One region of the Exiguobacterium sp. SH0S7 genome, then DNA from elsewhere that is predicted to be linked to it. Evidence: predicted binding sites of a transcription regulator. Region 1 holds the regulator's gene; each other region holds the start of a gene.
The links. Region 1 encodes Rex, which represses fermentation and respiration genes when NADH is low (regulators of the CRP and FNR family bind a similar motif). Its sites were predicted from a motif close to TTGTGAAATATTTCACAA; they were not measured.

Region 1 (7,675 bases):
GTCTACTCCATTGATTTCACCTACTTTCTGTTGTTCGTTTACATAGTCTATCTGACAGTCGGATGAACCGGGCTCGTCACTTTATGGTGATCTTTTTAATAGTGGACTCTGGATAAAATTATAATCACAAAAATGGGAAATGGTTACTTTGAGGGCCATAAGCCTAGTATATTTTTCATGACCTAAGAAAATTGTTGTACTATTGTCCTTTTTGTTTTGATAAAAAAGACATCTAGAAAATTGATTAGCAATCTTGAATACTATTAGAAGGTAGTCGAATTATTCACGAAGATGGAGAGTACAAAATTGTGAATGAAAAAGGTGAGGTAGAGGTCTTCATTGGCTCCCCTTGGGCGAAAGACAGTAATGGAAACGAAGTCGAAACATATTATGAGATTAAAGACCAACAGTTGATCCAACATATTGATTATGAAGGAACGGATTATCCTTTAGTCGCTGATCCATTGTTCTGCTCGGATACAATCGATAATACAGCGTCGAAGTATACGGACTCTAATACTTTTTCTGTATATCCACGGACATGTGCACGAACGTATATTACAGCTAGCTATACTTTGGGTGGCGCATTATTAGGCGTTTTTGGGTCAACTGCTATCGGAAAACAGATGTGGTCTGAAGTTGTAGCAGACGCTTCGTATCAAGCGACAAGTACGGCAAACCGCCCGAAGCTCAAAGATCAATTTATCTGTCATGCAGTTAACCCGACTACGATTTGGAAATCATCTTGGAATCTAGATACGAATCGACCGGATGTTTCATTGTTGGATACGTATAAAGCACTTTGTAATCCAGACTATTAAAGGCGAGGTAAACTATGAACATTCAATACTTTGAACCAGATTCGTTATTTTTCATTGTAATCGCGTTGCTAATCCTCTATCCAATCCTTCTTTTAGTAGGGGTGACTACGAGTAAAACAAATCTTATTGGAAAGATTATTTACGGTATTTCAGCATTCTTTTATGCTTACGTGATTTGGTATAGCTACAGCCTAGGCATTTACTTAGACGAGATGTCTGATCCGGCACAAGATGAAGTCATCTTTGGTAGTATAGGATATTTCCATTTAATTTTGTTGGCATTCCCCTACATCTTTTTAACGATGGGTTTTACGTTCAAACAGCATACTCGATCATAATAAAAGAGCGCCTTCCGCTATACGCGGATTGGCGCTCTTTCGTCAGTTTTTCGGTTGTCGATAATTATTTCGATACCACATATTCACCCGGCTCACGACGTAGACGATAAACGCGAGCACCCACATGAACAGCGTCTCTCGATAAAAGTGGCCCCAGACCGAGCCAGGCGCATAAAAGCTATGCACCGTGACATCGATCGGCCAAATGACGAGCCGGATGAACAACGTGCTCATAAGCAAGCCGCTGAAGAGGCTGATGATGATACCGGACCATGTTTGGATGATAAACCCGACGACAATCGGCAGGAAGTAAAATAAAATGATCGGGACGTTCGTCGCCTCGCCGCGGATGAGTTCCGAGATATACTCGGTCCCACTCGGCACGATGTAGACGAACCCGGTCAGGAACGCATGCATCCAATCGATCCGCATGGCACGGGAACGCATCATGAATGGAGTTCCTCCCATTCTGTGAACAGTTCCGTGATCGACTCTTTCGTCGCGTCGGACTCGGTCGACAGCTCTTGGGCGCGGGCGAAGTCGTTGAACACGTCCGGTTCGCATAACAGCTGCTCGATTTCTTCAAGCCGAGCTTCGTGGCGCTCGATTGTCAGCTCGATCTCTTCGACCCGCTGTTTCAACCGGCGTTCTTCGCGCTGCTGTTCCTTGTCGGCGCGCTGCTTCTTGACGACGACTTGTTTCGTCTCCTCGCGGGCGAGCCGGGCAAGGTCCTCGAGCTCTTCTTTCTTCTCGACGTAATACGAGTAGTCGCCGAGGTACTCATCGATGCCGTTCGGCGTGATCTCTAAGACACGCGTGGCGAGCCGGTCGATGAAGTAACGGTCGTGGGAGACGAACAGGATCGTCCCGGGATAGTCGACGAGCGCGTTCTCGAGGATCATCTTCGAGTCGAGGTCCAAGTGGTTCGTCGGCTCATCCAAGACGAGCAAGTTCGGTTGCTCGAGCTTGAGCTTGGCGAGCGTCAGCCGGGCTCGTTCGCCGCCGGATAGTTCTTGGACGCGTTTCATGACGTCGTCGCCGCTGAACAAGAACTGGCCGAGTAGACTGCGGACTTCTTGCTCGCGCATGAGCGGCCAGTCGTTCCAAATCTCATCGATGACGCGGTTCGCGTCCGACAAGTTCTGTTGTTCCTGGTCGTAGTAGCCGATCTCGACGCCGGTACCGTAGCGGATGTCACCGGTGAGCGGTGGTTGTTGTTTCGTCAACACTTTGAGGAGCGTCGATTTGCCGACCCCGTTCGGGCCGACGAGGGCGACCGACTCGCCGCGCTGCAGTTGGAAACGCAAGTTCTGTGCAATCGGTTCTTCGTAGCCGATGGCGAGGTCGCTGCCGCTCAACACATCGTTCCCGCTTTGACGTTTGATCGAGAACGACAACACCGCGCTCCGCTCATCACCGTCCGGCACGTCCATGCGGTCGATCTTCTCGAGCCGCTTGCGGACGCTTTGGGCGCGTTTCGTCGTCGTCGCCCGGGCAATGTTCCGTTGGATGAAGTCTTGCATCTTGGCGATCTCTTCTTGTTGCGAATCGAACTGTTTCTTCTCTTGCTCGTAGAGCGCGGCCTTCTGCTCGAGGAATTTCGTATAGTTCCCGACGAAGCGGCGGCTGCGGTTGCGTGACAGCTCGTAGACGACAGAGACGACGCGGTCGAGGAAGTAACGGTCGTGGGAGACGATGAGGACGGCACCTTTATAGCCGCTCAAATATTTCTCGAGCCAGCTGAGCGTCTCGATGTCCAAATGGTTCGTCGGCTCATCCAAGATGAGCAGGTCCGGGCTTTGCAGGAGCATCTTCGCTAAGGCAAGACGTGTCCGCTGTCCGCCTGAGAGCGTATCGATCCGACGTTCGAAGTCGTCCGGATAAAACCGCATCCCGTGCAAGATCGAGCGGATCGTCGCTTCGTACTGATAGCCGCCGCGGTCTTTGAACGTGTGTTGCTCCTCGTCATACGCCGCGAGCAGACGCTCGTAGGCGGCCGGGTCGTTCAAGATGCGCTCCGAGCCCATGTCTTGCTCCATCTGGCGGAGCGTCTTCTCTTGTTCGATCAAGTCGGTGAAGACGGTGAGCATCTCGTTCCACATCGTCTCGTTCGATTCTAATCCTGAGTCTTGGGCGAGATAGCCGATCGTCACGTCTTTTGGCTTCATGATGTCGCCCGAGTCATAGTTGTACTCGCCGGCGATGACTTTTAACAGTGTCGACTTGCCGGCGCCGTTGCGGCCGACGAGGGCGACGCGTTCGCCTTCTTGGATTTCTAGTTTGACATTCTCTAAAATCGGCTCGACGCCGAACGATTTGGATAAGTTGTTGACTTGCAGTAGGATCAAGTGAAAAAACCCCTTTCTCTCTGTTTAGTATACTTTATTTCTTCCCCTTTTCAGGTATATTCATTGAGTGCTTATGTGAATTCGTTTACAATCAAGGTGTATGAAATCAGATTCGTTTGAAACGCGTCGTAAAAAGGAGGCTCTTTCCGTTGAGTCAAAACGAACCAAAGATTCCGCAAGCGACAGCCAAACGGTTGCCACTATACTATCGGTTTATCCAAAGCCTACATTCGTCAGGGAAACAGCGTGTCTCTTCTGCTGAACTGAGCGAGGCGGTCAAGGTCGATTCGGCAACGATTCGCCGTGACTTCTCATACTTCGGTGCGCTCGGTAAAAAGGGATATGGCTATAACGTACAGTATCTGTTAGAATTTTTCCGTAAGACGCTGAATCAAGACGAGATCACGAACGTCGCCTTGGTCGGGGTCGGTCATCTCGGGACAGCGTTCGTCAACTATAACTTCCTTAAAAACAATAACACACATATCGTCGTCGGGTTCGACGCAGACGAGACAAAAGTCGGCACGACGATGTCAGGTGTCCCGATTCATCACGTCGATGAGATGGAACAGATCATGAAGCAAAACAAGATCGATGTCGCCATCCTCACGGTCCCGTCCGCTTACGCGCAACCGGTCGCCGATGATTTGGTCCGCTATGGCGTTCGAGGGATCTTGAACTTCACGCCGGCACGATTGACTGTACCGGACACGGTCCGCGTCCATCATATCGACTTGTCGATCGAACTCCAGTCGCTCATTTACTTTATGCAACACTATCCATCCGCTGAGGGGGTCCATCAATAATGGAATTTCTACAATCATCACTCGTCGTCGGTATGCCAGGTGGCGTCAGTATTTTCGTCATCGCCATCATCGCGCTCATCCTCTTCGGGCCGAAGAAATTGCCAGAGTTCGGCCGGGCAGCAGGGCAGACGCTCCGTGAGTTCAAAAATGCCACGAACGGTATGATGAAAGAGCACGACGAGACCGACAAGAAAGAAATTGAGAAGAAAGAGCAGTAAGCCATGAGCCATCAACCTGATCAAGAACGGGCACTGTCCGATCACTTGACAGAGCTGCGGAGACGACTGATGCTGTCGGCATTTGTCGTCTTTGCCTTCTTTCTGATCGCTTTGCCGAGTGTCAAGTACGTGCTCGCCTATCTGCAGGCGGACCTCGTCGAACGAGGGCTCGAGCTGAACGCCTTTGGGGTCGCGGACCCGCTCATGATCTACTTGAACTTGGCGCTCGTCATCGGGCTCGTCGCATCGGGTCCATTTCTACTGTATCAACTGTGGGCGTTCGTCGCACCTGGTCTGCATCCGAATGAACGAAAATGGACGCTCGCCTATATCCCGGTCATCTTTATCTTGTTCCTCATCGGTCTCGCATTCGCCTACTATTGGTTGTTCCCGCTCGTCCTCGATATCTCGACGGACCTCGGGCAAGACCTCGGTCTGACACAGATCATCGGAGCGACGAACTATTTCACGTTCCTGTTGCAGCTGACGATCCCGTTCGGGCTGTTGTTCCAACTTCCGGTCGTGACGATGTTCTTGACACGCATCGGTGTCGTGACACCGTACTTCCTCTCGAAAATTCGGAAGTACGCTTACTTCGCCTTGTTCGTCATCGCGGCATTCATCACGCCGCCGGATTTGACGTCGCACCTCATGGTGTCGCTGCCGCTCTTCTTCCTATATGAGATCAGCTTATCGATCTCGCGCGTGACGTATCGCGGTGTGCTCCGACGTGAGAAAGAAGCGCAAGTGAAAGAACAGATGGATTTGATGAAACAGATGAATGAGAAATGAACACTACGTCATGAGACGGAGTGTTCTTTTTTTATAATTTAGGGCTATTCAATTTTGAAAAAACAACTTAAAATTAGTAATGTTAAATCAAAAATGGATTATTTTTGAAAGTTATGTATTCATAAACAGAAATGAGGAGAACGATGAACAAATGGTTATGGAGCATACTCGTTGTGCTCGTCATGGTGGCGGCGCCCGGATTAGATGTTCGGGCAGATAGTTATGCCAAGCCTGAAATTATTCCGGCGGGAGAAGTGGTAGGAAATAGTGAATATGTGTGGCGCTCGGGAGATCCTGAGACGCTCGTACATGTGAAGACCGGTGAAGTCTATACATTACCGATTCGAGTGTCTGCTGCTTATAATATTTATGCGATCGGGGACGGCCGATTTATGTTAAAAGGGTGGCCGGAGTGGGTGATGTGGGATATACGTACGAATGTAGCGACGACATTCCCAATCGAAGCAGGAAGTGAGAATCGACTCGTCTCAACGAATGTAACAACAGGAATGATGTTATGGGCTGATGACGAAAAGTATATCATCACATCGATGTCAGGTGATATTCGCGGATCACTCACGAAAGGCAGTGGTCAGGTATACAGTTTGCTCGACGATGGGAACGTCCTCGCGTTCGCCGGCGGTCAAGTGACGAAGCGGACGGTTACAGGAGAAGTGCTTGAGACAATCAGTTCCTATTCAGGACAGGTGAAGTGGGCCCGTCACATCAAAGAAGCGAATCAATGGTTCGTAATCAAAAGCGATGACTCGGAGCACATGTTTATTTTCGATTTGGCGACGAAACGATGGATTGAGAAAGATGCGCCAGACGTAAGTAATCTTACGTGGAAAGACGGCACCTACTACTTTATGACGCGAGAAATGTATACGACATTCTATGTCAGTTATAACGTCAGCACGAATGAGTGGAAAGAGGCACCAATTGATGACGCTGACATTCGACAACACGGTCCTTGGTACGTTTTTGGCATGAAGAAGACGGAGGTCTACACACCGGAGTCTTTATGGAAAGCGCCATGGCAATTGAATATTAATGTTCCGAAAACGACGACTCGCTATGAGGTAGGTCGTCCCTATGAGGTCAGCGGAACGGCGACACTCGTCGATGGAACAGCCTTACCGATTCCATGGACTGAGCTGACTGCACGTTTAGCCTATCAAGACGATCCATTCGTTTGGGAGCAAGGGAAACTGACGCTACAGACGAATGAATCGTATGACATGATTTTTAAGTGGAACGATTTTGAGCGACGGTTAGACTTATGGGCATCGAAATATGTGCCGCTCACGCTCGACCCGCCAACCGGTGTCTTAGGCCCAATCAGCGGGAAGACGGCACCGAACACGCCGGTGTTTGTCAGCGTGACGAAAAACTTGTATCAATCGAATTCATCGGATTCATTGTTGAACTATCAATCGACGACGGTCCAATCAGATGAATCAGGGCGCTATACGTGGCAACCGGCGCGTTGGTTCACACCGGGGTCTCGCGTGACCGTGAAAATCGGTAGTAAGTCTGGCGTGTACGCCGAACCAATCGAACTTCAGACGGTCAAGGAGAGTGAGGAGACGTCACCTAACGGCATCTCGGTTCTGACGAAAACCGTCACTTCAGGTGTCACGTTAAAAACGACGCCGAACGCCTCGGTGGATGTGTTGATTCGCAGTGGGAAATACTACGAAATTTCGAATGAGCAGGCAGATGAGGACGGACTCATTTCGATTAAAGAGTTCAATACGATGCCTGTAGACATCGGAACAAAAGTCTACTTCAAATTAAAAGAGGCACCCGCTTCAGCGTTCCGACTCACAACCGTGGAGACAAGAGTGGAACCGCCTGTCTTTACTTGGACTCGGACACCGTTGATTTATGACAAATCCATCAACGTTACATCGAATACCGATCAGGCCTATCGCATTTATCGAAATGGGATGCATGTGGCGACAACACGTGCGATGCCGTACACGTTTGACACCCCACTGAAAGAAGGGGATGTCATCCTCGTCACACGCTCGAGCGGCGATGCGACGTACGAACTCACGAAGACGGTCCGTGCGTTCACTCCGACGCTCAGTGTGACGGATACGTTGATGACGAAGACACAAGCGACACTCTCAATCAAGAAGACGAGCACGGCGACAGTTCGATTTTACGTGAATGATAAGCTCGTCACGGCGAAACGTCTGTCGACGACGCGTTACACGATCCCGGCCAAACCTGGGGATGTGATTCGTGTCCGAGCGGCGGTCGGATCGAAGTCGCGTGACGTCTCGGTCAACTTGCCGAAGACATCGTTGTCGACGCTCTCAATCAACGATGAGAAGTCGCTTT
Region 2 (7,675 bases), on a different contig from region 1:
CCGCGACCGATCTTGAAAGGATCGCGGATTACGCGACGAACATCGCCAAAGCCGTGACGCGAATCGAGCACGTCCCGTACTTGCTTGACATTAAGCCGCTTAAGCAGATGGCCGAACAGTTGATCGATATGCTTGAACTCGCCACCCGTGCCTATCGTAAAGGTGAAGCCAGCCGGGTCCGTGAGTTGAATGAGATGGACAAAGTCATCGATGATCTCAACTTACAGGTGATCAAGCAATATATCGGAAGTCTACCGACGATGACGGTCGGAACGAACGATGTTTATGAGTTTGCAAACATCGCCCGCTATCTCGAGCGGATGGGCGACCATGTGACCAATTTCGGGGAACATTTGATTTTTCTCGAAAAAGGGAAGCATTATGATTTAAATCAGTGATAAAAGTGGTAAAGAACAACAGGTCTGTTGTTCTTTACTTTTTTTGTGCAGGAATTCACGGAAAAAGAACGAATACGTAGAGCATATGGATTTTTTTTTTGGAAGGGAGCCAGACACAAATGGAAGAAAAAATCGTATCCTTGAAACAACAAGGGCTTACGTTAAAACAGATTGCAGAACAATTAGACATGCCAATCGGAAAAGTCCAGTACGCATGGCGTAAATGGCGTTCCCAGAACGGTGAGGTCACCAAGACGACAACCACTCCTGAAAAATCTTCTAATGAAGGGAAGGATAGAATGAAACGAAACGAGAAAGAAGCTCCAACAGTGGGGCAGGTCGCCTCGACACTCCATCACGAAGAGCCGAAGCAGTCACCGCTCCTTGAAATAGGTCCAGACGGTTTTTGGAAACTTCCAGACCGCTACGATGCCGATCTCATGCACGCGGTCGTCCAATCCCCGAACGCGGTCTATGTTTTTTGGGAAGTGTCAGACGCTGTGAAAGAGACGCTGACGATGCAGTTCATGCGGCCGTGGGAAGATTTGCCGAAGGCGTTCCGCATCTTAGACATCACCCTGCTCGATTACACATCTGGTCATGCGAACCGGTCTTATACGTTCGAGTTGCCGGAAATGACGAACAGCTGGTTCGTCCGTCCGCTCGACCCGAACACGACGTATGTCTTCGAATTCGGGATTCGGACGATGGAAGGCGAATTTCTTCCGCTCGTCGCCTCGATGCCGATTGATACGCCGCGGAACGAACCGGCAGGAGTCGGACGTTTTGCCGAGCCGGTCAGACGTTGGCAATTCGGTGAAGTCGAGTCACCAGAACTACTCGATACGTTACCAAAATATTCTGCATACCGCTGCGTACGCTGAGGAGGACACACTATGAAACCAGGTTATTTTTCACTCGTCCTACATGCCCATCTTCCGTACGTGAGGCATGAAGAGAAACACCGGCTAGAAGAGCGCTGGGTATATGAAGCCATCTCCGAGACATACATCCCGATTCTGTGGCAAGTCGATCGACTTCAACGGCCCCTGCATTGGACGGTCAGTATCTCTCCGCCCGTCGTCGAAATGCTCGCCGACCCACTCGTCCAAGATCGCTATCTTGGGCATTTAGATGAGATGCTTGAACTGATCTCAATCGAACTGGCTGAGGGTCGGAGCGAACAAGAAGTCGAGACGCTTCATTTTTACGAACGCCGTTATCAAGACTTGAAGAATACGTTCCTCCATTGGGAGAAAAATTTGAACCATGCGTTCCGTACATATCGTGAGCAAGGCTTCATCGATATGGTCACATGTACGGCGACACACGGTTTCAACCCGCATCTGTTCACCGATCAGGCGGCACGGGCCGAGATTCGGACCGGGTTGAACTGCTTCGAGCGGCATTACGGCTTCCGTCCGACCGGCATTTGGTTACCGGAATGTGCGTATACGCCAGGAGTCGACCGCATCCTCTATGAGGAAGGGATTCGCTACACGTTCGTCGATGAGCACGCGTTGCTCGAAGCCGATCCGACGCCGGACAAAGGCATCGGTGCGCCTGTCTATTCGCCGCACGGAGTCGCTTTGTTCCCACGTGATCAAATCATCTCCGGGAAGATTTGGAGTTCGATGATCGGTTATCCGGGGCATCCGGACTATCGCGAGTTTTATCGCGATCTCGCCTACGACCGGGACTGGGAATACATTCAAGCGTTCATGCATCCAGAGGGCATCCGCTTCGACACAGGTCTGAAGATGCATCGCATCACGGGCGACAGCGACGAAAAAGACTTTTACGTCCGCGGATGGGCCGAACATCAAATCGATAATCACGCGACCGATTTCGCCGAGACGCTCGCGGCGCATTTAGAAGCGCACGGTGGACAAACGTTCCCGCCTTTCCTCGTCACGGCACCGTTTGACGCCGAACTGTTCGGCCATTGGTGGTTTGAGGGCCCTGAATTTTTAGGGCAAGTCGCAGAGCGACTAGAGGCATTCGGGATTGAGACGATCACGCCGGCACTCTTCCTCGAGCGTCATTTCCAAGACCTGCAAACAGTACAAGTTTCGATGAACACGTGGGGCCGGAAAGGTTACGGCGATGTGTGGATCAACGAGCGCAACGAATGGATGCTCAGACATTTGCACACGATGGAGACGCAACTCGTCAAAGACGTGGCTGACTATCGGAACACCTCGCTACTCGCCGACCGGGCTTTGAGACAGCTCATTCGTCATTATGTGCTCTCAGTCTCGAGCGATTGGGCGTTTATCTTGGACGGCCAGACGACGGCGCAATACGCCGCCGAACGTTTCCGGGAACATACCCGTCTGTTTGCTGAACTCGAGACGGCGCTCTACGAAGGAAAGCTATCGGATCGCTTGCTAGACGAGCACTACACGGTCTATCCGTTCTTAGACGACGTGGACATTGATATCGATACGTTCCTATCTCCACACGACTATTATGTGACGCAGGAGCGTGGCGAAGAAGGTGAGGTCATTCTCGTCCTCACGCCAGAATATACAGGCAATATCGTGGGTGACCTCGGTCACCGCGTCGTCGCTGAAGTCGAGGCACGGGCAGCTGACGGGGAGACCGTTTACGTCCTCACACCGCACAGTGAAGGATTGCCTGAATACGAGCGTCACAATCGCGTGCACGTGTACCGGGTCCCACTCACGAGTCCGTTTCTAGAGCATGTCATGAACCAAATCGCTGCTCAGAACGTCGCCTACGTGAAACTCGTCCAACAGTTACAGACGATGGTCAACTTCAAAGCGGTCCATCATTTTGATTGGATGACGATTCCAGCGGCACGTTCACTTGCGAAGTCACTATATGTTCCGTTATACTCAACTATGTTGTCATTTGAAACGACCCGCAACCCGCACGGGCACGGTGGCCTGTTCGATGCGATCCATCGTATTGAGAACGGCGTCCTCTCGGAAGCTGATACGGTTTATGTCGGTGAACAGCTCTCGATCGAGGAGCTCGCGACGCGGTATGGGATCGGCGATAACGTAAAAACGTGCCTACCGCTCGACGCGTCACCGTACGGGCAGAAACGTTTGAAAAAGAACGTGAAATAACCTTGCTTTTTCAAAAAAAACTTGGTAGGATAATTGAGTATGCTTAGACTGTAAAGCAAAAGCACTTGATACAACATTAGTAAGATGGGAGTGAAAGATATGCGCGTTAAAATCACACTAGCTTGCACAGAAACAGGCGATCGCACGTACATCACGAAGAAAAACAAACGTAACAACCCAGAGCGCCTCGAATTGCGCAAATACAACCCACGTCTCCGTCGTCACACGCTTTACCGCGAAGTGAAATAATTGAGACCGGCCGTCACTCATGTGGCGGCCTTTTTTTTCGATAGGAGGAATAACAAATGACAGCTAAACAAGAACTTCGAAAAGCGGTTCATGCGAATATTCGCGTGCTCACAGAACGTGACGGGCGTGATGAAATGATCCTACATACCGTGGCGTCGCTCCCTGAGTGGCAACAAGCGCATACGGTCGCACTCACACTGTCACTCGACCTTGAAGTGAATACGCGTCCGCTCATCGATACAGCTTTAAAAGCAGGAAAATCGGTGTTGGTGCCGAAAGTAACGAAACAGGGGCTCACGTTCCACGAAATCAGGACGTTCAGCGACCTCGAGCCGGGAGTAATGGGTATTCTCGAGCCGACGACTGCGGAAACCGACCTCGATATCGATACCTGCATCGTCCCGGGCCGTGTCTTTGACCGTTCTGGATATCGGATCGGTTGGGGCGGGGGTTATTACGACCGTTTCTTAGCGACATATCGCGGTGCGACGATCGCGCTCGCCTACGACGTACAAGTGCTCGACGAAATACCGATCGAACCACACGACATACCTGTCGAACTGATCGTGACAGAAAGGGAAATGATTCGATGCTCTCAATCGTCCTCGTAACTTGTCTAGTTGCACTGGCCGGATATCGTCTCCGGTCGTTGACGTTCTCTGGGGCGATCTTGACGATCGTGACAGGGACGGTCATCGGGTTTGGTTTTGGCTGGTTCGGGCTGTACTTGCTCGGTGTGTTCTTTTCGACGTCCTCGCTCGCTTCAAAATATCGCGCCCGCGACAAAACGTCAGTCGATGACATCGTCGAAAAATCCGGACCGCGTGACTTCGTGCAAGTGCTTGCGAACGGAGGGATCGCCATGCTCACCGCCGTCGGAATGGCGATGACTTCGAACGAGGCGTGGCTATTCGCTTACGTCGTTTCAATCGCGGCGGCGACGAGTGACACGTGGGGGTCCGAGTTCGGCGTTCTCGCATCGCGCCGACCGCGCTCTATTTTGACATTGCGTGAAGTTGAACCGGGGACGAGCGGTGGGGTGTCACCGTTCGGTACGCTCATGTCTGTCGCCGGTGCGACGACCATCGTCTTGGCATCGCTCCCGTTCTTAAATATAACGATGGGCACGCTATTTCTATTGATTGCGCTCGGTCTGAGCGGCAGCGTCGTCGATACGTTGCTCGGTGCGACCGTACAACGGAAGTATCGCTGTCGGACGTGCCAAAAACTGACGGAGAAAAAGCTGCATCACGGCGAAGCGACCGACTATGTATCTGGATGGCGCTTTCTCGGCAACGACGCCGTCAATTTCTTGGCGATCGCCTCCGCGGCAGCTATTGGTTTTCTTGCATTCGCATAAGGGTAGTACAGAAAATGAGGATGTTTCAAACGATTGTGAATTTTGTCACAATATTGCCAAACTGAAAACGGTTTCTCTTGTATTGACTGTTTGTGAATGATGTTACAATCTAGGTGTAACAGACAAAACAAAAACATGAAACAGATTGTTTGAAGGGTGGAAAAACAACATGGAAACATTAAATCATGCAAAAGTAACACGAGTCGCTCTCGTCGGGGCCGGAGCGGTCGGTGCAAGCTTCGCGTATCAATTGACGACAGCGAGCCTATGTGAAGAACTCGTCATCATCGACATCAACAAGGCGAAAGCAGAAGGCGAAGCGATGGACTTGAACCACGGCGTCTCGTTCGCCTCGTCACCGATGCGCGTCTGGGCTGGAGATTACACGGACTGCGGTGCTGCAGATATCGTCGTCATCACGGCCGGCGCTCCTCAAAAACCAGGTGAGACACGTCTCGACCTCGTTGAGAAAAACGCGAAAATCATGAAAGCGATGATCACTGACATCATGGCCTCTGGCTTCGACGGTATTATCATCGTCGCGTCAAACCCGGTCGATATCATGACACACTTGGCTTGGAAATACTCGGGTCTTCCGAAACATCGCGTCTTCGGATCAGGGACTGTACTCGATACGTCACGCCTCCGCTACATGCTAGGTGATTACTTCAACGTCGATCCGCGCAACTGCCACGCTTACATCATGGGTGAGCATGGCGACACCGAGTTCGCGGCATGGAGTAACGCCCGGATTTACGGCAAATCGGTCGAACAGCTACTCGAAGAGAACGACGAGTATACATGGGAAGACCTTGAAGACATCTACGTCAACGTTCGTGACGCTGCGTATCACATCATCGAACGTAAAGGCGCGACGTACTATGCGATCGGTCTCGGCTTGCTTCGTCTCGTCAAAGCAGTGCTACGTAACGAGAACACATTGCTCACGGTCGGTGCCTACTTGGATGGAGAGTACGGCTTGAACGATATTCATATCGGTGTGCCGGCAATCATCAACCGCCAAGGCGTGCGTCAAGTCGTCGAAATCGAGTTGTCAGACGAAGAGAAACAGAAGATGCTCCATTCGGCAGACGTGTTGTTGAAAACGATGCAACCTGTCTTATAATATATTCGCGATATAGACGTAGTCGGTGTATGCCGGCTACGTTTTTTGATGCGTTGCCACGGGCACCGGACAGATTCAGAAAGCGCCAACTTTTGTCGTCACGATCGAATTGGATTACAATTAAGACAGAAGGAAAGGAGGGGATTCAGTTGACGCAACCGGGATGTTTTTGGGAAGACATTTACCATGCGGTCGAGGCAGGCGGTCGGGTCGAAGGGATACTCGAGCCTTCACGCGCGCTGCTATTGTTCGACACGAAAGCTGGAGACCTCTATCACCTGTACATAAAGACAGATAAGGCGTGGGCGAACCATGTCGCGATCGAGATCGAGGCGGTCATGAGCTCGTTCCGACTCGCACGACTCGGGCGTGCGAAGCTTCATGTCCATATATATGGCGACGCGCTCGTCGATGAGGAGCGACTTGAGACGTTGTCGTTTCAAATCGCGGCCAAGGTGAGACTCGATAGGCATGCGTGTGGCGATGACCAAGATGAGGCCCGGTTTCGGCCGCTCGCGCTCGCACTCGATAAACAGCGGAAAGCCGAGCTGAAGAAGCGATTTTCATTCGGTGAACCTAAATTCGTCTATGCGCTCATGATGTTGACGTTTGTCGTCATGTGGCTCGCCGAATCACTCGGCTCGACGCTCGATCCGAACACGCTCATCCGATTCGGCGCCAAAGTCAATCCGCTCATCGACGAAGGCGAATGGTGGCGCCTCGTCACACCGATGTTCCTTCATATCGGCTGGTTTCATTTTGCGATCAACATGTTCGCGCTCTGGTCGCTCGGCCCGCTCGTCGAACGCATGTATGGGTCACCGAGATTCTTGACGATCTATCTGTTGGCGGGCGTCATCGCGTCGACCGCTTCCTACGCGTTCAGTGAGGCGATCTCGGCCGGGGCGTCCGGCGCATTGTTCGGTCTCGTCGGCGCACTGCTCTATTTCGGACTGCGTGACCGCTCGCTGTTCATGAAGACGCTCGGCCCACCGCTGTTTATTATGTTAGGATTAAACGTAGGGCTCGCCTTCGTCCTCGGTGCCAGCTTGGACCACTCGGCCCATGCCGGGGGCCTCATCGGTGGATTTTTGATGGCGGGCGTGGTCGGATTACCTGACGAGACGACAAAAAAATGGCGCCTGTTGTTCACGGCGCTGGCAGTTTTATTGACCGGGACACTATACTGGCTCGGATATCATCGATGACAAAGGAGTAACAACATGATTGATACGTTAAAACGATTAGTGGAGATCCCGAGTCCTTCTGGAATGACGCACGAAGCAGTCAGTTACGTCGAACGTGAGCTCACGGACCTCGGGGTTGAGACGAGCCGGTTGAGAAAAGGTGCATTGCTGGCCAAGTTTCCTGGACAAAGCGGGCCGGCCCGTCTTTTGACCGCCCACGTCGATACGCTCGGTGCGATGGTGAAGGAAGTGTTGCC
Region 3 (7,675 bases), on a different contig from region 1:
TTTTCTTTTCGTAACGTCTTAATCCGCTGTCCAATCATAGAGCACCTCTTAAAAGTTAAATTTAATTGAACTTATTGTTTACAAATCTCTCTTTGTCGTCTATTATAATGTTAAATCACATTGAACTTAATTGCAAAGGAGACTATGTATGACTACTTCTACCTCGAACTTGCACGTGTTGTTGCTCGGGAAATTCATGTCGTTATTCGCTTCCAGTCTATTCACGTTCGTCGCCGGATTGACGGTGCTGACAACTTCCGGTTCCGGGCTCCAGTTCGCCCTCGTCTTACTGGCCGGGACGTTGCCTCGTGTTCTATTATCACCGTTTGCCGGTGCATATGCTGACAAATTGAACCGAAAACGCGTCATCATCACGATGGAATCGGTCAACGGGCTATTGTTCTTCTTGGCCGGGGCCGCGAGCCTCATTTGGACGTTCGGCGTTCCTGCTTTCTTGATTATTACATGTCTGCTTTCTATCGTCTCCACTTTCTTGTCTGTCACGTTGACGAGTTCGATTCCACTCCTGTTCGACGAAGACGGGCTTCAACGCGCCAATTCGCTCATCCAAAGTATCATTTCCGTCTCAAGTATTGGTACGCCACTTTTAGCCGGGGCGCTGTTCAAGCTATTACCGATTTCAGCGTTCTTGTTCAGCTCATCCCTCTTGTTCCTCATTGCCGCCCTGTTCGCCTCACGTCTCACATTCCAAGCGTATGAACATGCTTCCACCGATCAATCGACGTGGGACGACGTCCGCTCCGGTTTCCGCTATTTGAAACGCCAACGCGTGCTATGGACGCTGACGATTCTTGCGGCGTTCCTCAACTTCTTCTTCGTGGCTTCGGAAGTACTGTTCCCGATTGCCGCCTTGCAACAGATCGGGGTCAGCCCGCTCCAGTTCGGCTTTTTAGAAAGTATGTTCGCAGTCGGATTTTTAGTCGCCTCTCTTGCCCACGCGCTGCCGTTCTTTAAGATCAAGTATCGTCTAGCGACGGTCCGCACATCGCTTATCGTCATGAGTTGCCTCTTTATCGGCCCGGCCGTTCCGCTCTATTTTGACTTCTCGGTCACACCCGCCATCGTCTTCCTCACCGGATTCGCTTTGTTGAGCGGTTTCTTCATCATCCGCGTCAATATTCCCATCCAACTGTTTTTGCAGACGAACACGGAACCAAGCTACCTCGGTCGTGTCATGGGTGTCCTCGAATCACTCGCCATGGGGATCACCCCGCTCGGTTTCGTGTCGTTCGGGTTATTGAGCGAATGGATGTCGGTCACGTCACTTTATACAATTTGCATGGTATGCCTGCTTTCGATCACGCTGTTCGCGATGCATCGCATCCGTCACGATATCGCGGTTGAAAAAGCGACGGTACTGGCTGAAGTCGAAAGCGCGCCGACGCGTCAATGAACGAAAAAAAGACATCGAACGTTTTTCAGTTCGATGTCTTCTCTGTTGATGGAAGGACTCGTTTCTCTAACAAGAACGGTCCGAACGGGATGACCGAAGCCATGACCGCGAGGACTAACACTTTGAAGCCCCAGTTGAAGCGCCACGCCATGTAAACCGCTGCCGCCACGTAAGCGACGAACAGGAAACCATGGGCCGCACCGACGATGCTGACGGCTAGCGGCATGCCAGCCAAATACTTGAGCGGCATTGCGATCAACAATAAGAGCAGGAATGACATCCCCTCTGTATAACCGAGCCATTTGAATCGAGTTGCGTTCATATCCGTTCTCCTTTTTAATCGATGCTACGTTCATCGTAGCCGATAGAGGTGAAGTTTGTCACAGGAGAACGTTAGAAAGTCGTTAGGCTATTTGACGATTTGGTGAACGATGCGAAATTTTTGTTTCGACGAAGCGGCGAAGGAACAAACCGTCGACGCCGATTTTGCCTGCGTTGTAGCCCGCGACGAGAATCAAGACCGATACGATCAACATCGTCGGGTTCGTGCTGACCGTTCCTGACAATAAGAATGCCATGTTCATGACGAGTCCGAAGAAAGCCGCACTGCGTGTGAGGGCACCAAGCAAGAGACCGAGACCAACCAAGAATTCACCGTATGGAATTAAGATATCGAAAAGTGCTGCGTTTGGGATCGCGAAGTTTTCAAGGAATGTTGCCCACCAGCCGGCGACCGCCGGGTGATCTCCCGTCGCAAGCGTGAGCGCATTATTCAGAAAGCCTTCTGATCCGAACCCGCCTGTGATTTTACCCCATCCGGCTGTGAGCCATTGATAGCCGAGCCAGATCCGTAACACCGTCAAGATGCCGGTTGCGATATTGTGGTTTTGCCAAAACTTTGTGAACATGATAATTCCTCCTTTTGAATGGGTGAATGATTGCTTATATGTGATTACATTCACAATATATCACCCATGTTCATGTTTTCACATAGCTTGAGACAATAGTTCACGTTTCGTTCATATGTGTGTCACAGGTCAGTCACTTTTTGGAAATTGCACCAAAAAAAGCAACGTCTGCTCGAGACATTGCTTCCACTGATTTAAAGATCAACTTGTTGTGGCGGTTGGCCTTTTTTATTCATCACACGCATCGATTGCGGTGAGATTTTTAAAATGACGAGTTTTGGATCGTCCGGGCCGTCGAACCAGCCCTCAAGTTTTTCGTTCCACACTTTTTCTTTCATCGACTCGTCATCAGACACCGACGTCTCTCCTAAAATCTCTAGATACGTGTCGCCGACCCCGTCCCCGTCGTAGCCGATCAAGACGTGCGTATACGGATTGTTCTTCAACTCATCGACTTTATCCGTATCTTTCGAGGTTGCCGTATAGAGTGTCAGACCGTCATGGAAAAACGTCATGTATCGGCTGTGCGGCTTCCCTTTATATACCGTGGCCATCGTTCCCACGTTGCTTGCATCTAGAATTTGTTGTGCCATTGTTTTAGCATCCATTTAAAAAGCCCCCTTATCATAGTCACTCGTATAATCATTCCCTTGCGGCATTTGATTAAACACGAAGACACGAAAAAACCTGCTCGCCGAAGCGAGCAGGTTATAAAATTCCTTGGAAAGGAAGATTAGATTTTTTCAACGTTAGAAGCTTGTGGGCCACGAGCTCCGTCAGTGATTTCGAAAGTTACTGCTTGGCCTTCTTCAAGTGTCTTGAAGCCGTCGCCTTGGATTGCTGAGAAGTGTACGAATACGTCGTCTCCGCCTTCCATTTCGATGAAGCCGTAACCTTTTTCTGAGTTAAACCATTTTACTTTACCTGTGTTCATAATGAACCCTCCTGAAATAAACGCTGTGCGTTCTAGTAGTGCCTTACTAGAAAAAACTGACCAAAAAAAAGCACAAAACTTGTTGGATTATCTTTCATGAAAAATAATCCCAAGCGATTGTGAATTATGTTTCCAGCTATTCTTAATTAAGCACATATGTAATATACCATGGATAAATGCTTCTGTCTACTAAATACTTCGGTTTGCTAAAAATAATTTCAAAACGGGTACATCACATGTAGTGAACGTTAGGAGGACGACTCATATGATGAATCAAATTGACCGCACGCATATCGCTGCCACCATCGCCCGTCACGCGGCCTGGTCGACAGATGAGCTATTGACGGAGACGCTCGCTTGGCATCAAGCGACGCGACACGACCATTATCCTGACCAATCGAAGTCGTACCGCTCCCACTTGCCGATGACGGAACGAATCACACCGGTGACGAGTGCACTCCCGCTCGAGGTCGTCGACGATCTCATCCGGCCCGTCTGGATGCGTCGTCTCGACGCGGAACATTTGAATTTACTGCAGACGACACGCTATCACGTCGACGTGACCGATTACGGGGCCGTCGGGGACGGCAAGACGGACTGCACGCTCGCATTCCGGCTCGCGCTTCGGTCGAACCGCCACGTCCACGTGCCGGCCGGTGTCTATATCGTCCGTGGCGTCCGGATCCCCTCGAACTGCGTGCTTGAAGGTGCGGGACAACAGGACACGGTATTACGCTTGGCCGACGGTACACCGAAGCATCGCCGTCTGCTGCGAAATGCGACACCGTTTTATGGGAATCATCACATTGAGGTCGCCCATCTGACGCTCGACTGGAACGTCGAGCGCCTTGGCGACGTCGATCGGACGTCGAGTGGAGACACGGCTTCGAGCGCGTTGACGTTCGCCCACGTCAAATTCGCCTGGGTCCATCACGTCACCGCCAAAGGTGCCGGGCTGCACGCGTTCGATATCACCGCCCCTCACTATCATTACCTCGGGGACGGGTTGCGTGCCAAAAAAGGCAGCCGCTACATCTGGCTCGACCGCTGCGAGGCGACGAACTATGGGGACGACGGCATCACGACGCATCATAGCGACGCCATCTACATCACGAACTGCTATTGTCATCACCCGCACGGACGTACGCACGCCCACGGCTTCTCCAATTCAAACGGCATCGAGATCGATGACGGTTCGCGTCACGTCGTGCTCGTCAACAATATGACGGAAGGTTGTTTTGGAGGCGTCGAGGTGAAAGCCCACGGTACGTCCTCGGCCGCCCATGACGTTCATATTTTTGGGCACGTCTCGTATCGTGATAACCGGTCCTTCAACTTTCGCCACATCGGGCACCACTTGGCCGACGATCCCGAGTCGAAGACGGCGCGGTTCATCTCAGGGACGAATTTACTATCGATTGAACCGGTACGCTCGAAGCTATACGCCAAGTCGTCGCCCCGTAGCCTCGTCATATCGGCGTACCAAGACGTATTGATCCATGGCTTTACGGCTATCGGTGACCCGTCCTATGATTATACAGGACATCCAGCGCTCGCCGTCCAGTATAAGTCTCGGAACGTTCAATTAAAACGAATTGCCACAAGCGGGTTCGTTTCTAGCCGTGCCGACATCGAACTTTTCGGCGGCGACAATCGGACCGATCACGTCACAATCGAAGATGTCACGTGCCGGAATTCGGCCCCGATCTCAGTTAAGATCGGCGGACAGCTCGCTAACGTCGTGCTAAAACACATCGAAGGCGAACAAAAAAGTGGAGATGTCCTCATCTCCACGAGTAGCCCGGTCGAAGCGCACGACTTATTCGCTTATGGTTTCTCAAATCGGGTGCGAAGTGACGCTTGAGCCGACTCGACGAGCTCATTCAACCGGGCTTCGTCCAAATTGAGCGAACTGACCGTCTGTTTGGCCATCATCCGGACGATGGCTTTGTCGAGGAAGCCCATCCGCTCAAAGTCATAGCCGCTGCCGACAACTTCGACGAAGTAGGCGTGTGCTCGTAAATGTTCCCCGTACGCGCCTTCGAGCTCACGTTGCCGCTCCGCAACGGTCGGCGTGCCGGCGCACAAGTACAATCCGAGCGGACGTTCGAGCAATTGGACTTCGTTTTGCTTCAACCAGTCGGTCAGCTCGTCTTGAACTTTCCCCATCCGGATCGATCCCCCGACGATGACGTGGTCGACCGTTGCCCAATCGACGTCTGGCTCATCGACCAAGTTTTGAACGTGGACGTTTCCGGACAACCGTGCGGCCAAAAGATGGGCGACTTTCTCGCTCGTACCATATCGTGACGTATACGCAATCAACGTCTTCATCTCGTTTCCCCCTTATTAAGTCAGAGTCTACTCTTCCTATTCCCGAATGGTTTGGAGAATACTATACGCTTGAAAAAAACTCGCCGCTTGGGCGAGTTTTTTGTCATAGTTTGTACACTTGTGCCTCGTACGGACGAAGCGTGAACGGTTCGATCGGCTCCATATTGCCGATGACACGGTCTTTGACGTCATACGGCAACGTCCGTTCTTGTGTTTCAGCAGAGAAGTTGCACATCACGAGCCACGTCTCTCCTTCGAGCGTCCGCGTGAACGCGTAGACGGCTTCGTCTTCCGGGAGCAACAGCTCATACTTCCCGTAGACGACGACCGGATTCTGTTTCCGCAGCGCGATCAACTGACGGTAGTAATGGAAGAGTGAATTCGGATCAAGACGTGCCGCTTCCGCGTTCACGTCGACATAGTTCGGATTGACATCGATCCACGGCGTACCGGTCGTGAACCCACCTTGCGCGTCAGCCGACCACTGGACCGGCGTCCGCGAATTGTCGCGTCCTCGGGCGTGGATGCCGCGGAAGATCTCCTCGTGCGTCAACAAATCGTTCGATGTGTAATCGCGATACGCGTTGAGCGTCTCGATGTCACGGTACTTGTCGATCGAGTCGAACGCGACGTTCGTCATGCCGAACTCTTCGCCTTGATAAATGTACGGCGTCCCTTTCAACATGTGCAGGAGTGTCGCAAGCATCTTGCCAGAGACGACCCGGTACTCGTCCGAATCGTTGCCGAATCGCGAGATCGCCCGCGGTTGGTCGTGGTTGCTCCAATATAGGCTGTTCCAGCCCTCTTCCTCGAGTCCTTCTTGCCAACGCGAGAAGATAGTCTTCAACTCCGTCAGCTTCCAGTCAGTCGGATTCCACTTCCCAAAGCTGCCGTTGCCGACGTCGACGTGCTCGAAATGGAACACCATGTTGAGCTCGTCACGGTCTTCACCGGTGTAAAGCTTCGCCTCGTCGACGCTGACACCCGGCATCTCCCCGACCGTGATCGTATCGTACTTCGACAACACTTCACGATTCATCTCTTGCATGAACTCATGGATGCGCGGCCCGTTGAAGAAGAACGGCGTTCCGTCTCCGTAGCCCGTCCCGCGCGTCTCCCCGTTTGGATAGCTTTGGTCTTTCGAGATCATGTTGATGACGTCCATCCGGAAACCGTCGACGCCTTTGTCGAGCCAGTAGGCCATCAAATCGTACACTTCGCGGCGCAGCGCCTCCGACTCCCAGTTCAAGTCGGGCTGTTTCTTACTGAACAAGTGCAGATAATATTCGTCGCTCGCTTCATCGTACGCCCACGCGCTGCCGCCAAAGAACGCGCCCCAGTTCGTCGGCGGCTGACCGTTCTCGCCTTTTTTCCAAATGTAGTAGTCACGGTACGGGCTGTCTTTCGAAGACCGAGACTCCATGAACCATTGGTGCTCATCGGAAGAATGGTTGACGACGAGGTCCATCATGATCTTGATGCCGTGACGGTGCGCCTCTTCGAGCATCGCATCGAAATCGTCCATCGTCCCGAACTCATCCATAATCGCACGGTAGTCGCGGATGTCATAGCCGTTGTCATCGTTCGGCGAATCGTACACCGGTGACAACCAGATGACGTCGATCCCGAGTTCAGCCAAATAGGACATCTTTTCCGTGATGCCCGGGATGTCCCCGATTCCGTCCCCGTTCGAGTCGTTAAAGCTGCGCGGATAAATCTGATAGACGACCGCTTCTTTCCACCATTGTTTCATAAAAGTCTCCTCCTCATCATCGGTTCAGATCTGACGTCATCATCGTACCTTGTCCCGCCGCCTGTGCCTATCCATGATATGATTAAGATATGCACAATCTTGCTATTATAAAGGAGTAATTCGATGGAAATCGGCTTTTGTGGCTATTCGTATCACACAGCAGCATATACTTTTCCGTTCGCCAACCGGTTGGACACGTACTTGATCCGCTTGCAGACTGAAGGGTCGGCCCGAATCCTCGTCAACGGGGAGACGTACGTCGCGCACCCCGGCGATCTGTTGCTCGTCAAACCGGGTGACTACTATGAGTTGAATATCGATACCCCGGCGAG
Region 4 (7,675 bases), on a different contig from region 1:
TGACGTGGTTGAAAGAAGAGAACCTGCTCGTCACGCTGAACTTGCACCCAGCCGACGGGGTCCGGGCGTTCGAAGACCAATACGTGGCGATGGCCGAAGCGATGGGGCTCGACCCGTCGAACGGAGATCGCATCCCGTTCGATTTCTCTGATAAACGCTTCATCCAAGCGTATTTTGAACAGATGCATCATCCGCACGAGGTAGACGGCGTCGATTTTTGGTGGATCGATTGGCAGCAAGGGTCGACATCGAAAATGGAAGGGCTCGACCCGATGTGGATGTTAAACCATTATCATGCGGCCGATATTTCCCGGGACGGAAATCGTCCGCTGATCTTCTCGCGTTATGCCGGACCGGGCAGCCATCGCTATCCTGTCGGTTTCTCGGGAGATACGCTCATCTCTTGGGCATCGCTTGCGTTTCAGCCTTACTTCACGGCGACGGCGTCGAATATCGGTTACGGTTGGTGGAGCCACGACATCGGCGGGCATTACCGAGGGTCGAAAGACGATGAGCTCGCCGCGCGCTGGGTCGCGTTCGGGGTGTTCAGCCCGATCATGCGCTTGCATTCGACGTTCAGTATCTTTAACGGCAAAGAGCCGTGGCGCTTCGGTCTCGAGTCCGAACGGTCGATGAAGTCGTTTTTACGACTCCGCCACCAACTCATCCCGTATTTGTACACGATGAACCGGCGTAATCATCAGGATGCGCTCCCGCTCATCCTCCCGATGTATTACGATCATCCCGACGAAGAAGCGGCGTATGGCGTGCCGAATGAATACTACTTCGGCAGTGAACTCGTCGTATCACCGATCGTCGAGCCGATGAACAAGCGGCTTCACGTCGCGGCGACGAACGTCTGGCTGCCGAAAGGCGATTGGTTCGACTTCTTTACAGGTCATCGTTACTCAGGCGACAAGTCGATCCGTATATTCCGTGGACTTGACGAGCAGGCCGTGTTCGCGAAAGCTGGAGCGATCGTCCCGCTGGCCGCTCATCGCTCTGGACGCAACGACACCGACAACCCGACCGATCTCGAAGTCGTCGTCTTCCCAGGTGCATCGAACAGGTTCACGCTGTATGAGGATAACGGGACCGATCGGGCTTATGAGACCGGGGCTTACGCCGAGACGACGTTCACCCTCGACTGGGACGAGCGCAGCCTGCACGTTCATGTCACGGGCGACACGTCCGTCTTACCGTCAGACCGGACCGTCACATTACTCGTACGCGGGGTGACCGGTTCGGGCGAGTATAAACCGGAGACGCAGACGTTACGACTCGAACTCGGTAAAATTGATGAGGAAGTGACGGTGTCGCTCCCTGTCGAGGTGACGAACAACAGTCATCGACTGGAGCGCTTATATCGCTTCATTGACCGCGCCGAGATATCTTACGATTTGAAAGACCGCCTCTACCGGATGGCGGCGTCGAAGACGAGACTCGAAGCGTGGCTGTTTGATCTCCATGCGCTCGAACTCGAACGCGATTTGCAAGATGCGATCATGGAATTGATGCTCGACTGAGGAGAGGGGGCAACCCCTCTTTTGTCTTGTCAGAAAACCGTCGGAATTTGTAAGCGTTTTCGTAAGTTGAATCTCGTATACTAAAAGAAAGATGAACAGTTCGGGAAGCGAGGGATTGATCATGAGACAGCAATGGATAGTCGACGATTTAAGACAACTCGATATCTTCAATAAATGCACGAGCCGCGAGCTAGAGAGCTTGCTACCGCACGTATACTGTCGGACGTACCGCAAAGGGCAGCTTTTATTCATGGAAGGCGACCCGCGTGAGCGCGTCTACTTTTTAATCAGTGGGTATGTGAAGCTCGAGCGGTGCAATGAAACGGCGACCCATCAATACACCGACTACTTGAAGCCGAAGCAGCTGTTTCCGTACCGGGGACTGTTGACGGAAACATATTACCAACATTCGGCGGAAGCGCTGACCGATATTGAAGTCATTTATATGCCGACGGATCGCTTTGAAGCGCTCGTCTCAAGAAATGCGACGATGCTCTTGCATATCGTCAGTCAGATGAATCGAATCCTTGACCTTCACGAACGCCGTGTTCAGGAAATCATCACGCCGAGTGCGAGCGACCGAGTGATCAATACAATCCATTACTTGATTGAAGACCTCGGAGAAAAAGAAGCCGACGGTGTGCGCGTACGTTGTCCGTTCACGACAGTTGAAATCTCGAGACTGTCGGGGACATCGCGCGAGACCGTGTCCCACATCTTATCGCGACTGCGAAAAGAAGACATTCTCCAGTTCGACGCCCGTCAACTCGTGACGTTGCACCCTGAATATTTCGAACAAGCGACACACTGACGCCACGCTGCATTCGTGGCGTTTTTTTGCACGTCTCGATAAGCGAAGCGTTCGCTATGGACCCTTACATCAGTTATAATTAGTGAGAATCATCACAAAGAAAAATTGTCATGCACGTTTAGAAAGGATGAACGCAGTGAAACGACTGCAAGCTCTCGCTTTGGCCGAGAAAGGACATATCGTCGGGCTCGTCATCGCCGCGGTGATGATCGGGTTGTCCATCTTGGCTCAGGCTTATTTGATCGTCGACGTCGTCGACCGAGTATTTTTAAAAAACGAATCGTTCCAAAGTGTCATCCCATCTCTAGGTTGGCTCGTGCTCGCATTGCTCGCACGTGCCTTGTTCGGGTATGTCTCGGGACGTATCGGTGCCAACTTGTCGGAGCGGGCGAAGCGGACGCTTCGACGTCAACTGCTCGACCGCTACACATCGAATCCGATCGAGACGTCTCTATCCGGACAGTCCGGGAAGAAAGTCAGTGTCTATATGGATGCGGTCGATGAGGTCGATGCTTACTTTAGCCAGTACTGGCCCCAAGTCATCCAGACGTCGATCATCCCGCTGCTCATTCTCGTCGTAGTCTTCAGTCAGCACTGGATCTCAGGTGTCATCATGATGGTGACCGCGCCGTTCATTCCAATCTTTTTCATCATCATCGGTATCGCGACCCAGAAGAAGTCTGAAGAGCAGATGGAGAAAATGAACCAGTTCTCGGGGAAATTTTTAGACGTCCTTCAAGGATTGACGACACTCAAGCTATACGGACGTGCCGAGCAAGAAGCGCAAGCGATCGAGAAGAGCAGTCTCGACTTCAGGGATGCGACGATGGTCGTCTTAAAGACCGCTTTCTTGTCAGGGCTCATGCTCGAGTTCATCTCGATGCTCAGCACTGGCGTCGTCGCTTTAGAAGTGGCGCTCCAGATGGTCGTTTGGCAAAACTTGACGTTTTTCGCCGGCTTCTTGATTCTTGTCTTGGCCCCGGAATACTATTTAGCGATCAAAGACCTCGGCAGCGCCTTCCATACGGGGCGTGGCAGCATGGGTGCGGCCGATCGCATCTTCGAGGCGCTCGACGCCCCGGACGATCGTATCGAATGGGGAGACAGACCGCTAACAAACCGGACGCCCGAACTCGTGCTCGATGCGGTCTCGTTCCAATATGAAGGGGGTCGCTTCACGCTCCACCCGCTGAGCGGGGTCATCCCGGCACGGTCACACGTCGCCTTGGTCGGCGCGAGCGGATCAGGCAAGACGACCGTGTTGAACGTGCTGTCCGGTCTTGTGAAACCGGACAGTGGCCGCGTCCTCGTCGACGGGGAGCCGCTCGAATCGTTCACCAATACGTCTTGGTACGGGACAATCGGGTATATTTCGCAAAACCCGTATTTGTTCGCCGGCAGTCTCGCCGCTAATATCGCCCTCGGTGAGACGGCGGACGAGACCGACATCATGCGGGCGGCTGAAGCCGCCGGCCTCGTCGATGTCATCGCCAATTTGCCGGACGGGTTGAATACCGAGCTCGGAGAAGGTGGTTACGGACTGTCCGGTGGTGAGCGGCAACGTCTCGCCCTGGCCCGTGCCTTCTTGAAACGTCCAGGTATCATCTTGTTCGATGAACCGACGACCGGTCTCGATTTGATGACCGAGAGAATCGTTCGACGCTCGATCGAGGAGTTGTCGCGTGACGCGACGCTTGTCACGGTCGCGCACCGTCTCCATACGATCAAGCAAGCGGACGCGATTTGGTTCATGGACGAGGGGAACCTCGTCGCGAGCGGGACGCATGAACAGTTACTGGCTGTCCCGGCCTACGAAGACTTGTTCACGCTACAGAAAGGGGTGAGAGGATGAACTCACTTTGGACGATCACAAAATGGATGATGAAAGAGAAAAAGGATATCATCCTCTCGATCTTCTTCGGTTATACAGCGGGCCTAGCGGCTGTCGCCTTGTTCGCGGCGAGTGGATATCTCGTGTCGCGGGCCGGCCTTGTGCCGCCCCTCTATGCGCTCATGGTGCCGGTCGTCCTGATCAAGCTGTTCGGCGTCATTCGGGCGGGGAGCCGCTACCGCGAACGCTTGGCGTCACACCGGGCGACGTTCACGATTTTAAGCGAACTGCGCGTCCGGTTTTATCGCCAGCTCGAACCGCTCGTGCCGAACATCTTCGCCAAATACCGGAGCGGGGACTTGCTCGCCCGTGTCGTCGGAGACGTCGAAAGCCTTCAAAACTACTTTTTGCGGGTGTTTTATCCGCCAATCATCTTAGTGCTCGTCTTCTTGAGCACGATCTTCTTCGTAACGTTCTTCTCGATGACGGTCAGCCTTTGGCTCGTGTTCGGGGTGTTCGTGACCGGCTTTTTGATTCCGATCTTGTTTGCCGGCATCCGAGCGAAGCATGACCAGGAAATTCGGGCCTTGCGCGGCGACTTGTCGAGCGGGGTGACCGAGATGATGTACGGGTACCGCGATCTATTGTTGCACGACCAGCTCGGCCAGACCCGTGACGACTTGCTCGCTCGAAGCGATCGTTACGCCGCCGCACAGCGCCAAGACGTGACGAACCAGTTCTTCAACTCGTCGCTCGTCGTCGCTGCGTCACTGCTCGTGTCGTGGGGCGTGCTCGCAATCGGTGCCTACCTCGTCGTCGATGGCGAACTGAACGGCCTGTTCTTGGCCATGCTCGTCATGATGTCATTGACCGCGTTTGAGAACGTAACACCGATGGCGGTCTTCCCGGGTCACTACGCCGATAGTAAACAAGCGGCAAACCGCTTGCTCGAGGTCGTCGAACCAAGTGATCACCTCGTGGCGGCAGAAGCGGCTCGTGACGACATAGCGCTTCAGACGGCGCCTGACATTTCGTTTGAACGTGTAAGTTACCGCTATCCGGATACGTTCCGTGCCGTCCTAGACACAGTTGATGTGACGTTACCGCGCGGATCGAAGACCGTGATCGTCGGCCCGAGCGGGTCTGGCAAATCGACGCTCCTGCAACTGTTGCTCGCGTTTGTAAGGCCAGAGACAGGCGAAGTACGAATCGACGGTCAGCGCTTGAATGAGGTCACACAAACATCGGTCTGGTCTCAAGCGAGTGTCGTCATGCAAGAGAACCACTTCTTTTTCGGTACCGTCCGAGACAACTTGGCCCTTGCCGGAGACTTCTCCGATGACGAGATGGAGCTGGCGCTGCGAAGCGTCCGCCTCGGTTTCGCACTCGATGAGCCAATGCTCGAGAAAGGGGCGAACTTGTCAGGAGGGGAACGGCAACGGCTCGCCATCGCCCGGGCGTTGTTGAAGAACGGGTTGCTCTGGATTTTAGATGAAGCGACGTCGGCGTTAGACGCGCGGACCGAATCCGATGTGTTCGCTGAAATCTTCCGGAAGGCGGACGAGGCGACACTCGTCATGGTTAGCCATCGTCTGACCGGGCTCGAACGCTTCGACCAAATCATCGTCATGGAAGCAGGTCGCATCATCGAGTCAGGATCATACGACGACTTGATGCGTGCCCGCGGCATGTTTTATGAGTTGAAACAAGTCGAACAAGATGTGTTCGCCTGAACGAAAAAAACGAGCGGCTCCGTCGGAGAGCCGCTCGTTTTTTTTATGGCAAATCTGGGTGCAACAAATGGGGGTTGTCGCAATGCTTTCAAAAAGAGTGTCGTGGAGGGGAATCCACGGGCCGTAACAAGTTTGGGGAACGGTTACGTCCAGCTGTGGCAGCTACAACTCGAGTATAAGTGATAACGATTCTCATTGTCAATTAGAAAAATAAAAATAAACCGCAGACGGGATGTCTGCGGTCGAGGTCGTACGAGTCGATTCAGTTTGACGGGACGCCCTTACTAAGTGTAAAGCGGATCAAACTGAACAAATAACGGATGTAGAACAAGGCGAACGCGTAAAATACAGCGACTGCCGGTGCGTTCAATTCGACACCTGGGATGTTCATGAGAAACTCCAAGATGAGAATCGACAGCAAGAAGACATAGAGTCCGGCATCAAGATAGAGCGGCATCAGTTTGCCGCGTTGATGCCAAAACGTCCGAACGAGCGGAGCGACGATCATCCCGATGATGCGTTCGGCGAAGCCGATGCTAAGCACGGCGATCATAAAGGCGGCTACCGTCTCGAACGTCACAAGTTTTGAGAAGGCAAACATGGACATAAGCAGGAGCGGCCCGATGAAAATCATCATCGAAAGGGACGTGCGTAAAAAGATGAGTAAGTTCTGTTTGATTGTGTCGACTCCCCCAAAGAGCGACTGTCGGAACGTCTTGCCACGTTTGTAGTCGAGGATGAACGATCCCACGAACATCAAACCGAATAGCGATAACAATACTGTCATGAAATGTGTTTCCCCTTTTTCTAGTCAAATCTATGATTAATGATAGTTAGTCTAATCAAAGTCTAGCCTAGTGTACCGATTCGCTAGTTGAAAGTAAAGCGGGAAAACTGTCAAAGTTAGTAAAGTTTTGAGAACGTCATCGGCTTCATGAAGCCAAAATGAAACGGTTTCGTCCAGATTCTTTTGCGTGGTATAACGCTTCGTCGGCATGCTTCAAGACGCTGTCGACTTCGATATCGTTCGAATGGCAGGCCCCGAGCGAGACCGTGATGTGAAGCGTGCCTGCACTCGTCTCAAAGGGGGACATCGAGACTTTTTCTCGTATAGATTCGGCGAGACGGGTCACTTCTTCCTTTTTGGCGTTCCGCATGATGATCAGAAATTCTTCACCTCCGAAGCGGCCGACGAGATGTCGGTCTTCACTCTCGGTGACGAGCAACATGCCGAGCTCGCGTAGTACGTCGTCCCCGACATCATGACCGTACGTGTCGTTGACGCGTTTGAAGTGATCGATATCGACAAGGATGAGGGCGTACTCTCCCGTCTCGACGGTCAAGTTGGCCATCGCCTCGTTCAACAGACGGCGGTTGGCGATGCCGGTCAAACCGTCGGTACGGGCCAGTTGCTGCTGATGCTGAACGTTCTCAAAGTGGCGTCTCAGCTCTTGGAGCAGGCGATAAGCGGCACAGGCCCCGACATAGATCATAACGATATAGACGAATAAAATGGGATAGAACAGTTCGAGCGGGAGGGCATAGTAGAGCGCCGACCCGAACGCGGCGACGCTGATTGTCGTGAAGACAAGGAGCGTGTTACGGGTGTTGTTGAGCTTGAGCCGCAACAGACTCGTCGGCAAGACGAGTGCGACCATCGTCGCGATAGCTAAGTAAAATCCGACGTATTCGCCATCCGTTATCATGAAAAAACGACCGATGAGAAACAATATACCGGCGACGACACCGCTCACCCAACCGCCGAACAAAACGG

Region 2: a site for Rex is predicted at 5,139-5,156, ahead of EVJ22_RS01570 (L-lactate dehydrogenase). Genes of this name have one in related genera too.
Region 3: a site for Rex is predicted at 2,361-2,378, ahead of EVJ22_RS13925 (DoxX family membrane protein). Genes of this name have one in related genera too.
Region 4: a site for Rex is predicted at 2,418-2,435, ahead of cydD (thiol reductant ABC exporter subunit CydD). Genes of this name have one in related genera too.

Annotation. Positions count from the first base shown of each region.
Region 1 covers NZ_SJVA01000007.1:98,014-105,688, reverse strand. The annotation lists gene EVJ22_RS11615 (DUF2599 domain-containing protein) at 309-821, shown strand; gene EVJ22_RS11610 (hypothetical protein) at 1,202-1,609, opposite strand; gene EVJ22_RS11605 (ABC-F family ATP-binding cassette domain-containing protein) at 1,606-3,507, opposite strand; gene EVJ22_RS11600 (redox-sensing transcriptional repressor Rex) at 3,657-4,313, shown strand; gene EVJ22_RS11595 (twin-arginine translocase TatA/TatE family subunit) at 4,313-4,531, shown strand; gene tatC (twin-arginine translocase subunit TatC) at 4,535-5,323, shown strand; gene EVJ22_RS11585 (hypothetical protein) at 5,467-7,675, shown strand, end outside.
Region 2 covers NZ_SJVA01000001.1:286,253-293,927, reverse strand. The annotation lists gene phoU (phosphate signaling complex protein PhoU) at 1-398, shown strand, start outside; gene EVJ22_RS01595 (DUF4912 domain-containing protein) at 518-1,282, shown strand; gene EVJ22_RS01590 (1,4-alpha-glucan branching protein domain-containing protein) at 1,295-3,496, shown strand; gene rpmG (50S ribosomal protein L33) at 3,581-3,745, shown strand; gene EVJ22_RS01580 (5-formyltetrahydrofolate cyclo-ligase) at 3,802-4,356, shown strand; gene EVJ22_RS01575 (DUF92 domain-containing protein) at 4,335-5,105, shown strand; gene EVJ22_RS01570 (L-lactate dehydrogenase) at 5,275-6,231, shown strand; gene EVJ22_RS01565 (rhomboid family intramembrane serine protease) at 6,381-7,439, shown strand; gene EVJ22_RS01560 (M42 family metallopeptidase) at 7,455-7,675, shown strand, end outside.
Region 3 covers NZ_SJVA01000015.1:18,568-26,242, reverse strand. The annotation lists gene EVJ22_RS13940 (helix-turn-helix domain-containing protein) at 1-38, opposite strand, end outside; gene EVJ22_RS13935 (MFS transporter) at 149-1,414, shown strand; gene EVJ22_RS13930 (DUF3817 domain-containing protein) at 1,440-1,736, opposite strand; gene EVJ22_RS13925 (DoxX family membrane protein) at 1,819-2,322, opposite strand; gene EVJ22_RS13920 (pyridoxamine 5'-phosphate oxidase family protein) at 2,517-2,930, opposite strand; gene EVJ22_RS13915 (cold-shock protein) at 3,056-3,256, opposite strand; gene EVJ22_RS13910 (glycoside hydrolase family 55 protein) at 3,522-5,120, shown strand; gene EVJ22_RS13905 (flavodoxin domain-containing protein) at 5,084-5,590, opposite strand; gene EVJ22_RS13900 (glycoside hydrolase family 13 protein) at 5,694-7,343, opposite strand; gene EVJ22_RS13895 (helix-turn-helix domain-containing protein) at 7,467-7,675, shown strand, end outside.
Region 4 covers NZ_SJVA01000004.1:105,435-113,109, forward strand. The annotation lists gene EVJ22_RS08700 (glycoside hydrolase family 31 protein) at 1-1,526, shown strand, start outside; gene EVJ22_RS08705 (Crp/Fnr family transcriptional regulator) at 1,648-2,337, shown strand; gene cydD (thiol reductant ABC exporter subunit CydD) at 2,465-4,189, shown strand; gene cydC (thiol reductant ABC exporter subunit CydC) at 4,186-5,901, shown strand; gene EVJ22_RS08720 (hypothetical protein) at 6,164-6,688, opposite strand; gene EVJ22_RS08725 (GGDEF domain-containing protein) at 6,834-7,675, opposite strand, start outside.